DNA from 2 places in the Actinomadura sp. 9N407 genome. Region 1 is predicted to be linked to the other one. Evidence: predicted binding sites of a transcription regulator. Region 1 holds the regulator's gene; the other holds the start of a gene.

Region 1 (4,411 bases):
GACGCGAGTCGATCTCCATCCGGAGCCGGGAGGCCGACTCGTCCACCAGGTCGATGGCCTTGTCGGGCAGGAACCGCGAGGTGATGTAGCGGTCGGACAGGGTGGCGGCGGCGACCAGGGCCGAGTCGTTGATCTGGACCTTGTGGTGCGCCTCGTACCGGCCCTTGAGCCCGCGCAGGATCGCGATCGTGTCCTCGACGGACGGCTCGCCCACCATGACCTGCTGGAACCGGCGCTCCAGGGCGGCGTCCTTCTCGATCCGCTCGCGGTACTCGTCCAGCGTCGTCGCGCCGATCATCCGCAGCTCGCCGCGGGCCAGCATCGGCTTGAGCATGTTGCCGGCGTCCATCGCGCCCTCGGCCGCGCCCGCGCCGACGACGGTGTGCAGCTCGTCGATGAACGTGACGACCTGGCCGTTGCTCTGCTTGATCTCGTTCAGGACGGCCTTGAGCCGCTCCTCGAACTCGCCCCGGTACTTGGCGCCCGCAACCATCGCGCTGAGGTCCAGCGAGACCAGCCGCTTGCCGCGCAGCGACTCGGGGACGTCACCGGCGACGATCCGCTGGGCCAGCCCCTCGACGACGGCGGTCTTGCCGACGCCGGGCTCGCCGATCAGCACCGGGTTGTTCTTGGTACGCCGCGACAGCACCTGGACGACGCGGCGGATCTGGGCGTCGCGGCCGATCACCGGGTCGAGGCGGCCCTCGCGCGCGGCGGCGGTCAGGTCGACGCCGTACTTCTCCAGGGCCTGGTACGTGTCCTCGGGGTTCTCGCTGGTCACCCGGGCATGGCCGCGGACCTTCTCGAACGCCTCCAGCAGTGCCTGCGGCGTCGCCCCGTACTCCTTGAGCAGGCCCGCGGCCGGACCGCCGTCGGTGGCCAGGCCGACCAGCAGGTGCTCGGTCGAGACGTACTCGTCCTCCAGCTGCTTGGCCCGGTTGGCCGCGGTGTTGATCGCCACGATCGTCTGCCGCGCCATCTGCGGCGAGGCGACGGTCGAGCCCGCCGCCTTCGGCTGGGCCGCCAGCTGCTCCTCGGCGCGGCGGCGGATCGCCTGCCAGTCGGCGCCGACGGCCTCCAGCAGCGGGACGGCCGTGCCCTCGGGCTGGCTGATCAGCGCCACCAGCAGGTGCTGGGGCTCCACCTGGGGGTGCCCCTCGGCCGCCGTGCGGCGGACCGCGACCGACACCGCCTCCTGGCTCTTCTGCGTCAGCTTGTAGTCCATCACGTTCCCCCGTCAGTCCTGCTTCCGGTCGCGTTCCTGCCACACCACGACGCTGGTGCGGCGGATCGGCACCAGATCGGCGCCCGGCACGCCCGGAGCCCCGGCCGCGTCACCGCGCCGCCGCTGCTGAGCCAGGCGTGCCGCGACGGCCCGCGTCGATTCGAGCTCGTTGGCCAGCTCGTCCAGAGCCGCGTGCGCCTTGCCGAGCTCGTCGCGGAGCATGACGTTGTCGCGCTGCAGCTCCAGGATGTGCTTGATGCCCGACAGGTTGATGCCCTCCTCCTGGGAGAGCCGCTGGATCTCGCGGAGCATCACGATGTCGCGCATCGAGTAGCGGCGGCCCCGCCCCGCCGTACGGCCCGGGCAGACCAGCCCCAGCCGGTCGTAGGTGCGCAGCGTCTGCGGATGCAGGCCGGACAGCTGGGCGGCCACCGAGATCACATAGACCGGCGTGTCGTCACCGAAGGGGTCTCTGCTCATCATGGCTCACCCCGCCTCACTCCTCCCGTGCCTGCTGGAGCAGCTCGCTGCGCAGATCCTCACCGGAGTCGGCGGCACGGAGGCGCTCCAGGGCCTCGCGCGTCTGGTCGTCGAGCTTCTGCGGTATCTGGACGTCCACCGTCACCAGCAGATCGCCCTTGGTGCCGTCGCGCCGGGGAGCGCCCCGGCCACGGACCCGGAGCGTCCGGCCGTTCGGCGTGCCCTCGGGCAGCCGCAGCGTCACCGGCTGGCCCTGGAACGTCGGCACCTTGATCTCCGCGCCGAGCGCGGCCTCCGGGAACGTCACCGGTACGGTCAGCGTCAGGTTGTCGGCACTGCGGCCGAACAGCTTGTGCGGCTTGACCTTGATGTTCACGTACAGGTCGCCGGCCGGGCCGCCGTTCTCGCCCGGGGCGCCCTTGCCCTTGAGCCGGATCTTCTGGCCGTCGGCGACGCCCGCCGGGATCCGCGCCTGGATCGTCCGGGTCCCGGTCGCGCGGCCGCTGCCGTGGCAGGTCGGGCAGGGGTCGTCCACCACCAGCCCGCGCCCGCGGCATTCGCGGCACGGCTCCTGGAACCCGAAGTTGCCCAGGTTGCGCGTCTCGTGCCCGGTGCCCTCGCAGTTGGGGCAGACCCTGGGCACGGTCCCGGCCTTGGCGCCGGTGCCGCGGCAACTCGGGCAACCGGCCTCGCTGGTCAGCTTCAGCGGCACGGTCACGCCGTTCAGCGCCCGGCCGAACGACAGCGTCACCTCGGTCTCGACGTCGGCGCCGCGGCGTGCCCGGCGCGCTCCCGTGGTCGTACGGGTGCCCCCGCCGCCTCGGTTGAACAGCCCGCCGAAGATGTCGCCGAGCCGGTCGCTGGTGCCGCCCGTACCGGCGGTACCGCCGCCGCCCTGCTGCCCGAACAGGTCGCCCAGGTCGAAGCCGAATCCCTCGCCCTGCCGGCCGCCCCGGAAACCACCGGGCATCGACCGGACCGAGTCGTACTCCTTGCGGCGCTTCTCGTCCGAGAGGACGTCGTACGCCTCGGAGACCTCCTTGAAGCGGTCCTCGGAGTCGGTGTCGCCCTTGTTGGCGTCCGGGTGGTACTTGCGCGCCAGCTTCCGGTACGACTTCTTGATCTCGTCCTGTGAGGCGGTCTTGGTGACACCGAGGACCTTGTAGTAGTCCTTCTCCAGGTAGTCCTTGGTGCTCACGGCGCCCCGCTCTCCCTCTTCTCGTGCCCTGCTCTCGTGCCCTGCGTCGTGCCCTGCTTCAAGTTTCGCTCCCCGGGGCGGCTCCGGCCTTGCCTCGGCCGGGGCCGCCCCGGGGAGTCACCTCGTTCGGATCAGGCCTCGGCCGGGGGGACTTCGCCGCCCGCCTCGGGCTCGGCCACCGCGACCCGGGCCGGCCGCAGGATCCGCTCGCCGATCCGGTAACCCGGCTGGAGGACGTCCGAGACGCTGGTCTCGGTCACGTCCGGCGAGAAGCCGTGCATCAGCGCCTCGTGCACGGTCGGGTCGAAGGGCTCGCCCTTCTCCCCGTACCGCTCCAGGCCGAGCTTGCCGGTCATCGCCTCCAGTGTCTCGGCGACCGACTTGAACCCGCCGACCAGTTCCTCGTGGTCACGGGCCCGGCCGATGTCGTCCAGGATCGGAAGCAGTTCGTTCAGGACGTTGGCCAGGGCCTGCTCGCGGACCGCGACCCGGTCCCGCTCGACCCGCCGGCGGTAGTTGTCGTACTCCGCCTTGAGCCGCTGCAGGTCCAGGGTGCGCTCGTCGAGCCGGGCCTGGAGCTCGACGGCCTGGGGATCCGCGGCCTCCGGTGCCGTGGCACCGGACGCGGCGGCACCGCCCGGGGGCGGGCCCGGGGCGGCCGGCGTCGCCGCCGGCTCCCGGACCTGCCCCGTCTCGGGATCGATGCGCCGCTTGTCGCGGATCACCGGGCCCTCGCGCTCCTCGCCCTCGCCCTTGTCGGGAGGGGTCGTCACGCGGCACCGTCCTTCTTGTCCTTGTCGTCGTCCACGATCTCGGCGTCGACCACCTCGTCGTCCTGCGGGGTGTCGTCACCGCCCTGCGCGTCGGCCGTCGGACCGGCGTCGGCCTGGGCGCCCTCAGGGTTCTGGGCGTACATGGCCGCGCCCATCTTCTGGCTGGTCGTGGCGAGCTTCTCGGCGCTGGTACGGATCGCGTCGATGTCGGTGCCCTCGAGGTTCTTCTTGACCTCGGCGACGGCCTCCTCGACCTCGGCCTTGAGGTCGGCGGGGACCTTGTCGTCGTTCTCGCGCAGGAACTTCTCGGTCGAGTAGGACAGGGTGTCGGCCTGGTTGCGTACCTCGGCCTCCTCCTTGCGCTTGCGGTCCTCCTCGGCGTAGTCCTCGGCCTCGCGCATCATCTTGTCGATGTCGTCCTTGGGCAGCGCCGAGCCGCCGGTGATGACCATCGACTGCTCGCGGCCGGTGCCCTGGTCCTTCGCGCTGACGTTCACGATGCCGTTGGCGTCGATGTCGAACGTCACCTCGATCTGCGGGACGCCGCGCGGCGCCGGGGGCAGACCGGTGAGCTGGAAGGTACCGAGCTTCTTGTTGTACGCCGCGATCTCGCGCTCGCCCTGGAAGACCTGGATCTCCACGGACGGCTGGTTGTCGTCGGCCGTGGTGAAGGTCTCCGAGCGCTTGGTCGGGATCGTGGTGTTGCGCTCGATGATCTTGGTGAAGATGCCGCCC
Region 2 (4,411 bases), on a different contig from region 1:
GACGGTGCTGGCCGACTTCCCCGCCTACCCCGAGTGGAACCCGTTCATCATCAGTGCCGTGGGCGAGGCCCGGGTGGGCGCCAAGCTCACCAACGAGCTCTCCAACGACGGCGGCGTCATGACGTTCAAGCCCAAGGTCCTCACCGCGACCCCCGGCGAGGAGCTGCGCTGGATCGGCCGCTTCGGGATGCCCGGGATCGTGGACGGCGAGCACTACTTCCTGCTGCAGGAGATCGCCGGCGGCCGCACGAGGCTCGTCCAGGGCGAGACGTTCACCGGTGTCCTGGTGCCCTTCGTCGGCGGCATGCTGAAGGTCGAGGACGACTTCGCGGAGATGAACGCCGCCCTGAAGGCCCGGGTTGAGAAGATGGCCGGATGACCAGCGAGCAGCCGTCCCTCACCCCGCTGACACCCCGGGCGGCCGAGATCGTGTCGGCCGCCCGGGCCGTCCTGGAAGAGGCCGGCCGCGAGGCACTGACCATGCGGGTCCTGGCCGACCGCATCGGCATCCGCGCCCCCTCCCTCTACAAGCACTTCCCCGACAAGGAAGGCGTCGAGGTCGCGCTGATCGAGCGGGCCCTCATCGAGACCGGCACCACCCTCGGCGCCGCCCTCGGAACCGGCCGGCCGGTCCCCGCCCTGCTCCGCGCGTACCGCGGCTACGCCCGCGCCAACCCCAACCTCTACCGGCTGGCCACCACCGGGCCGCTCCCTCGCCACCGCCTCGCCCCGGGCCTCGAAGAGTGGGCCGGCGAGCCGTTCTTCCGCGCGACCGGCGAGCCCCACCTGGCCCAGGCCCTGTTCGCGTTCGCGCACGGCATGGTGATCCTCGAGATCGACCACCGCTTCCCCGAGCACTCGGACCTGGACCGCACCTGGACCGAGGGCGCCCGAGCTTTCACGGCCCCCTAGACCTGTCTCAAAGACCCGGCCCACGGTGCTCGCCTGGCGGCTCGCACCGTGACCGTGCCTGTGCGAGCGCGGCATCGCTTCGCGATCGGCCGGTGAGGCTCGCCTTCGGCGTCGCCTCACCGGCCAGGTAACGCGCTCGCGCGGTGGCTGAGGCAAGCCCTAGGCCCTGGGCTCAGGACTTCGCGTCGTCGCGGCCATCGGGTTGGGGGCCTGGGGACGGCCTCCGCTCCGGGGAGGGCGGCCGGGCGGATTCGTGGTAGTGGACCACCTTCCACGATGCACGGTGGCGGTGCAGGACGAAGGTCGCCCGCCCTTCGGCGATGACGGGGTCCTCCTGGCCCTCCTGTTCGCCTTCGAAGCGGAAGCGGCACAGGACGTGTGCGACGTCTTCGAGAAGGCCGATCGACAATGTCTCGACCTGCATCGCCACGACGTGGAACGTGGGATCGGCGGGGAGGGCGTGGCGGTAGTAGGCCTCGATGTCCTTCCAGGTCCGTCGGGGACCTGCCTCTTCCATCGCGACGTAGACCAGGTCGTCGTGGTCCTGGTCCCAGATGGCGATGAGGTCATCGACGTTCATGGTGGCGAAGCCGCGCCTGTACGTGTCGATCACCGCCGCGATCTGCTCGCGATCCTGTCCGCTCGCCGTCACGCCGGCCGGCTCCCTTCATGGCGTTGCGAGGCGTATGAGCCGATCCTTGGAGACCAGGTCCATGCGGGCGGGCGTTCCGGTGAACACCCTTGGACGGCCTTCCCTTCGGAACTCAGGCCATGCCGGTCACCGTGCGCGGCGACGGGGGATCGGGCTGATCGCTGAGAGCGAACGTTGCTGCGGAAATTAATTGCTGCTCCGTTTTCTTGAGTGAGTATGACTCAACCCGAGGTTGGGTCGGGAGCACTACAGACTTGGAGCTGAGCATGAGCGAGACCCTGACGTTGCCGGTCCTGCCCCTGGACGACGGGGTCGTTCTGCCGGGCATGGTCGTGCCCCTGGACCTCTCGGAGAACGAGGTGCGCGCGGCGATCGAGGCGGCCCGGTCGGTCGGCCAGGCCAAGGGGCCGGGGATCCGGTCCACCGTCAAGCCGCGGGTGCTGCTGGTGCCCCGGCTGAACGGCCAGTACGCGGCCGTCGGCACGCTCGGAGTGATCGAGCAGGAGGGCCGGCTGCCCGGTGGTGAGCCCGGCGCGGTGGTGCGGGGCGTGGACCGGGTGCGGATCGGGACCGGGACGACCGGGCCCGGCGCGGCGCTGTGGGTGGAGGGCACCAAGATCGAGGTGCCGCCGGCCACGGGGCGCGAGCACGAGCTGGCCAAGGAGTACAAGAGCCTGGTCAGCGTGATCCTGCAGAAGCGCGGCGCGTGGCAGGTCGTGGACGTGGTGCAGGCCATCGACGACCCGTCGGCGCTGGCCGACAACGCCGGGTACGCGCCGTACCTGAGCGACGAGCAGAAGATCGAGCTGCTGGAGACGCCGGACACGGTCGAGCGGCTGACGCTGGCGATCGGGTGGGCGCGCGACCACCTGGCCGAGCTGGACGTGGCGGAGACGATCCGCAAGGACGTCCAGGAGGGCATGGAGAAGACGCAGCGGGAGTTCCTGCTGCGCCAGCAGCAGGAGGCCATCCGCAAGGAGCTCGCCGACCTCAACGGCGACCCCGCCGACGAGGAGGACGACTACCGGGCCCGGATCGAGGCGGCCGACCTGCCGGAGAAGGTGCGCGAGGCGGCGCTGAAGGAGGTCGACAAGCTGGAGCGCTCGTCGGACGCCTCCCCGGAGGGCGGCTGGATCCGTACCTGGCTCGACACCGTCCTGGACATCCCGTGGAACGAGCGCACCGAGGACGCGTACGACATCGCGGGCGCCAGGGAGATCCTGGACGCCGACCACGCGGGCCTGGACGACGTCAAGGAGCGCATCATCGAGTACCTGGCCGTGCGCAAGCGGCGCGCGGACCGGGGGCTGGGCGTCGTCGGCGGGCGGCGGTCGGGCGCGGTGCTGGCGCTGACCGGCCCGCCCGGGGTCGGCAAGACGTCGCTGGGCGAGTCGGTGGCGCGGTCGATGGGCCGCAAGTTCGTCCGGGTCGCGCTGGGCGGCGTACGGGACGAGGCCGAGATCCGCGGTCACCGGCGCACCTACGTGGGGGCGCTGCCGGGACGGATCGTGCGGGCCATCCGCGAGGCGGGGTCGATGAACCCGGTCGTGCTGCTGGACGAGGTCGACAAGGTCGGCGCGGACTACCGGGGCGACCCGACGGCGGCGCTGCTGGAGGTCCTGGACCCCGAGCAGAACCACACGTTCCGGGACCACTACCTGGAGGTCGAGCTCGACCTGAGCGACGTGCTGTTCCTGGCCACCGCGAACGTGGTGGAGGCGATCCCGGGGCCGCTGCTGGACCGGATGGAGCTGGTGCAGCTGGACGGCTACACCGAGCACGAGAAGGTCACGATCGCGCGCGACCACCTGCTGCAGCGCCAGCTCGACAAGGCCGGGCTGGAGTCGTCGGAGGTCGCCTTCGGTGACGACGCGCTGCGGATGCTGGCGGCCGAGTACACCCGCGAGGCGGGCGTGCGGTCGCTCGACCGGGCGATCGCCCGGGTGCTGCGCAAGGTCGCGGCCAACGTCGCCCTGGAGAAGACCGAGCTGCCGGTGTCCGTGGACGCCGAGGGGCTCAAGGAGTACCTGGGGCGGCCCCGGTTCACGCCGGAGGTCGAGCTGAGCAAGTCCGAGCGCCGTACGGGCGTGCCGGGCGTGGCGACCGGGCTGGCGGTCACCGGTGCCGGCGGTGACGTCCTCTACATCGAGGCGTCGCTGGCCGACAAGGAGACCGGTGACACCGGCGTGACGCTCACCGGGCAGCTGGGCGACGTCATGAAGGAGTCGGCCCGGATCGCGCTCAGCTACCTGCGCTCGCGGGGTGCGGAGCTGGAGCTTCCGGTCGGCGACCTGAAGGACCGCGGCGTGCACGTCCACGTGCCCGCCGGGGCGATCCCCAAGGACGGGCCGAGCGCCGGCATCACGATGACCACCGCGCTGGCCTCGCTGCTGACGGGACGGCCCGTGCGGTCCGATGTGGCGATGACCGGTGAGGTGTCGCTGACCGGGCGGGTGCTGCCGATCGGGGGCCTGAAGCAGAAGCTGCTGGCCGCCAGCCGGCTGGGCATCACGACCGCGATCGTTCCCAAGCGGAACGAGCCGGACCTGGAGGACGTGCCGGCCGAGGTGCTGGAGAACATGACGGTCTTCGCGGTGAGCGATGTCCGCGAGGTTCTGGAGCTGGCACTGGAGCCCGCCACGAGCGTGGCGGCCACCGTCGCCGCCTGACCAGGGGATCTGGCCGGAGGGAAACGAGGACGCCCGCGCTCCGGCGCGGGCGTCCTCGCCGTCTCGGGTGGAACACCGCCGTGGCCGCGGACGTTGGTCCCGGATATGGAACTCGGCATCAACATCCCCAACTTCGGCACCGCCGCCACTCCGGAGGCGTTCGCGGGATGGGCCCGCT

What was found. Region 1 encodes HspR, which represses chaperone genes until heat shock. Its sites were predicted from a motif close to ANTTGAGTCNNNNNGACTCAANT; they were not measured.
Region 2: the regulator HspR is predicted to act here: its motif matches at 1,769-1,791, upstream of lon (endopeptidase La).

The regions. Positions count from the first base shown of each region.
Region 1 is NZ_JBIRAW010000050.1:47,101-51,511, reverse strand. Features, by position in the region: gene clpB (ATP-dependent chaperone ClpB) at 1-1,225, opposite strand, end outside; gene ACH34Q_RS44215 (heat shock protein transcriptional repressor HspR) at 1,238-1,705, opposite strand; gene dnaJ (molecular chaperone DnaJ) at 1,722-2,903, opposite strand; gene grpE (nucleotide exchange factor GrpE) at 3,035-3,676, opposite strand; gene dnaK (molecular chaperone DnaK) at 3,673-4,411, opposite strand, start outside.
Region 2 is NZ_JBIRAW010000001.1:388,444-392,854, reverse strand. Features, by position in the region: gene ACH34Q_RS01625 (SRPBCC family protein) at 1-379, shown strand, start outside; gene ACH34Q_RS01620 (TetR/AcrR family transcriptional regulator) at 376-912, shown strand; gene ACH34Q_RS01615 (YybH family protein) at 1,085-1,564, opposite strand; gene lon (endopeptidase La) at 1,831-4,233, shown strand; gene ACH34Q_RS01605 (TIGR03619 family F420-dependent LLM class oxidoreductase) at 4,339-4,411, shown strand, end outside.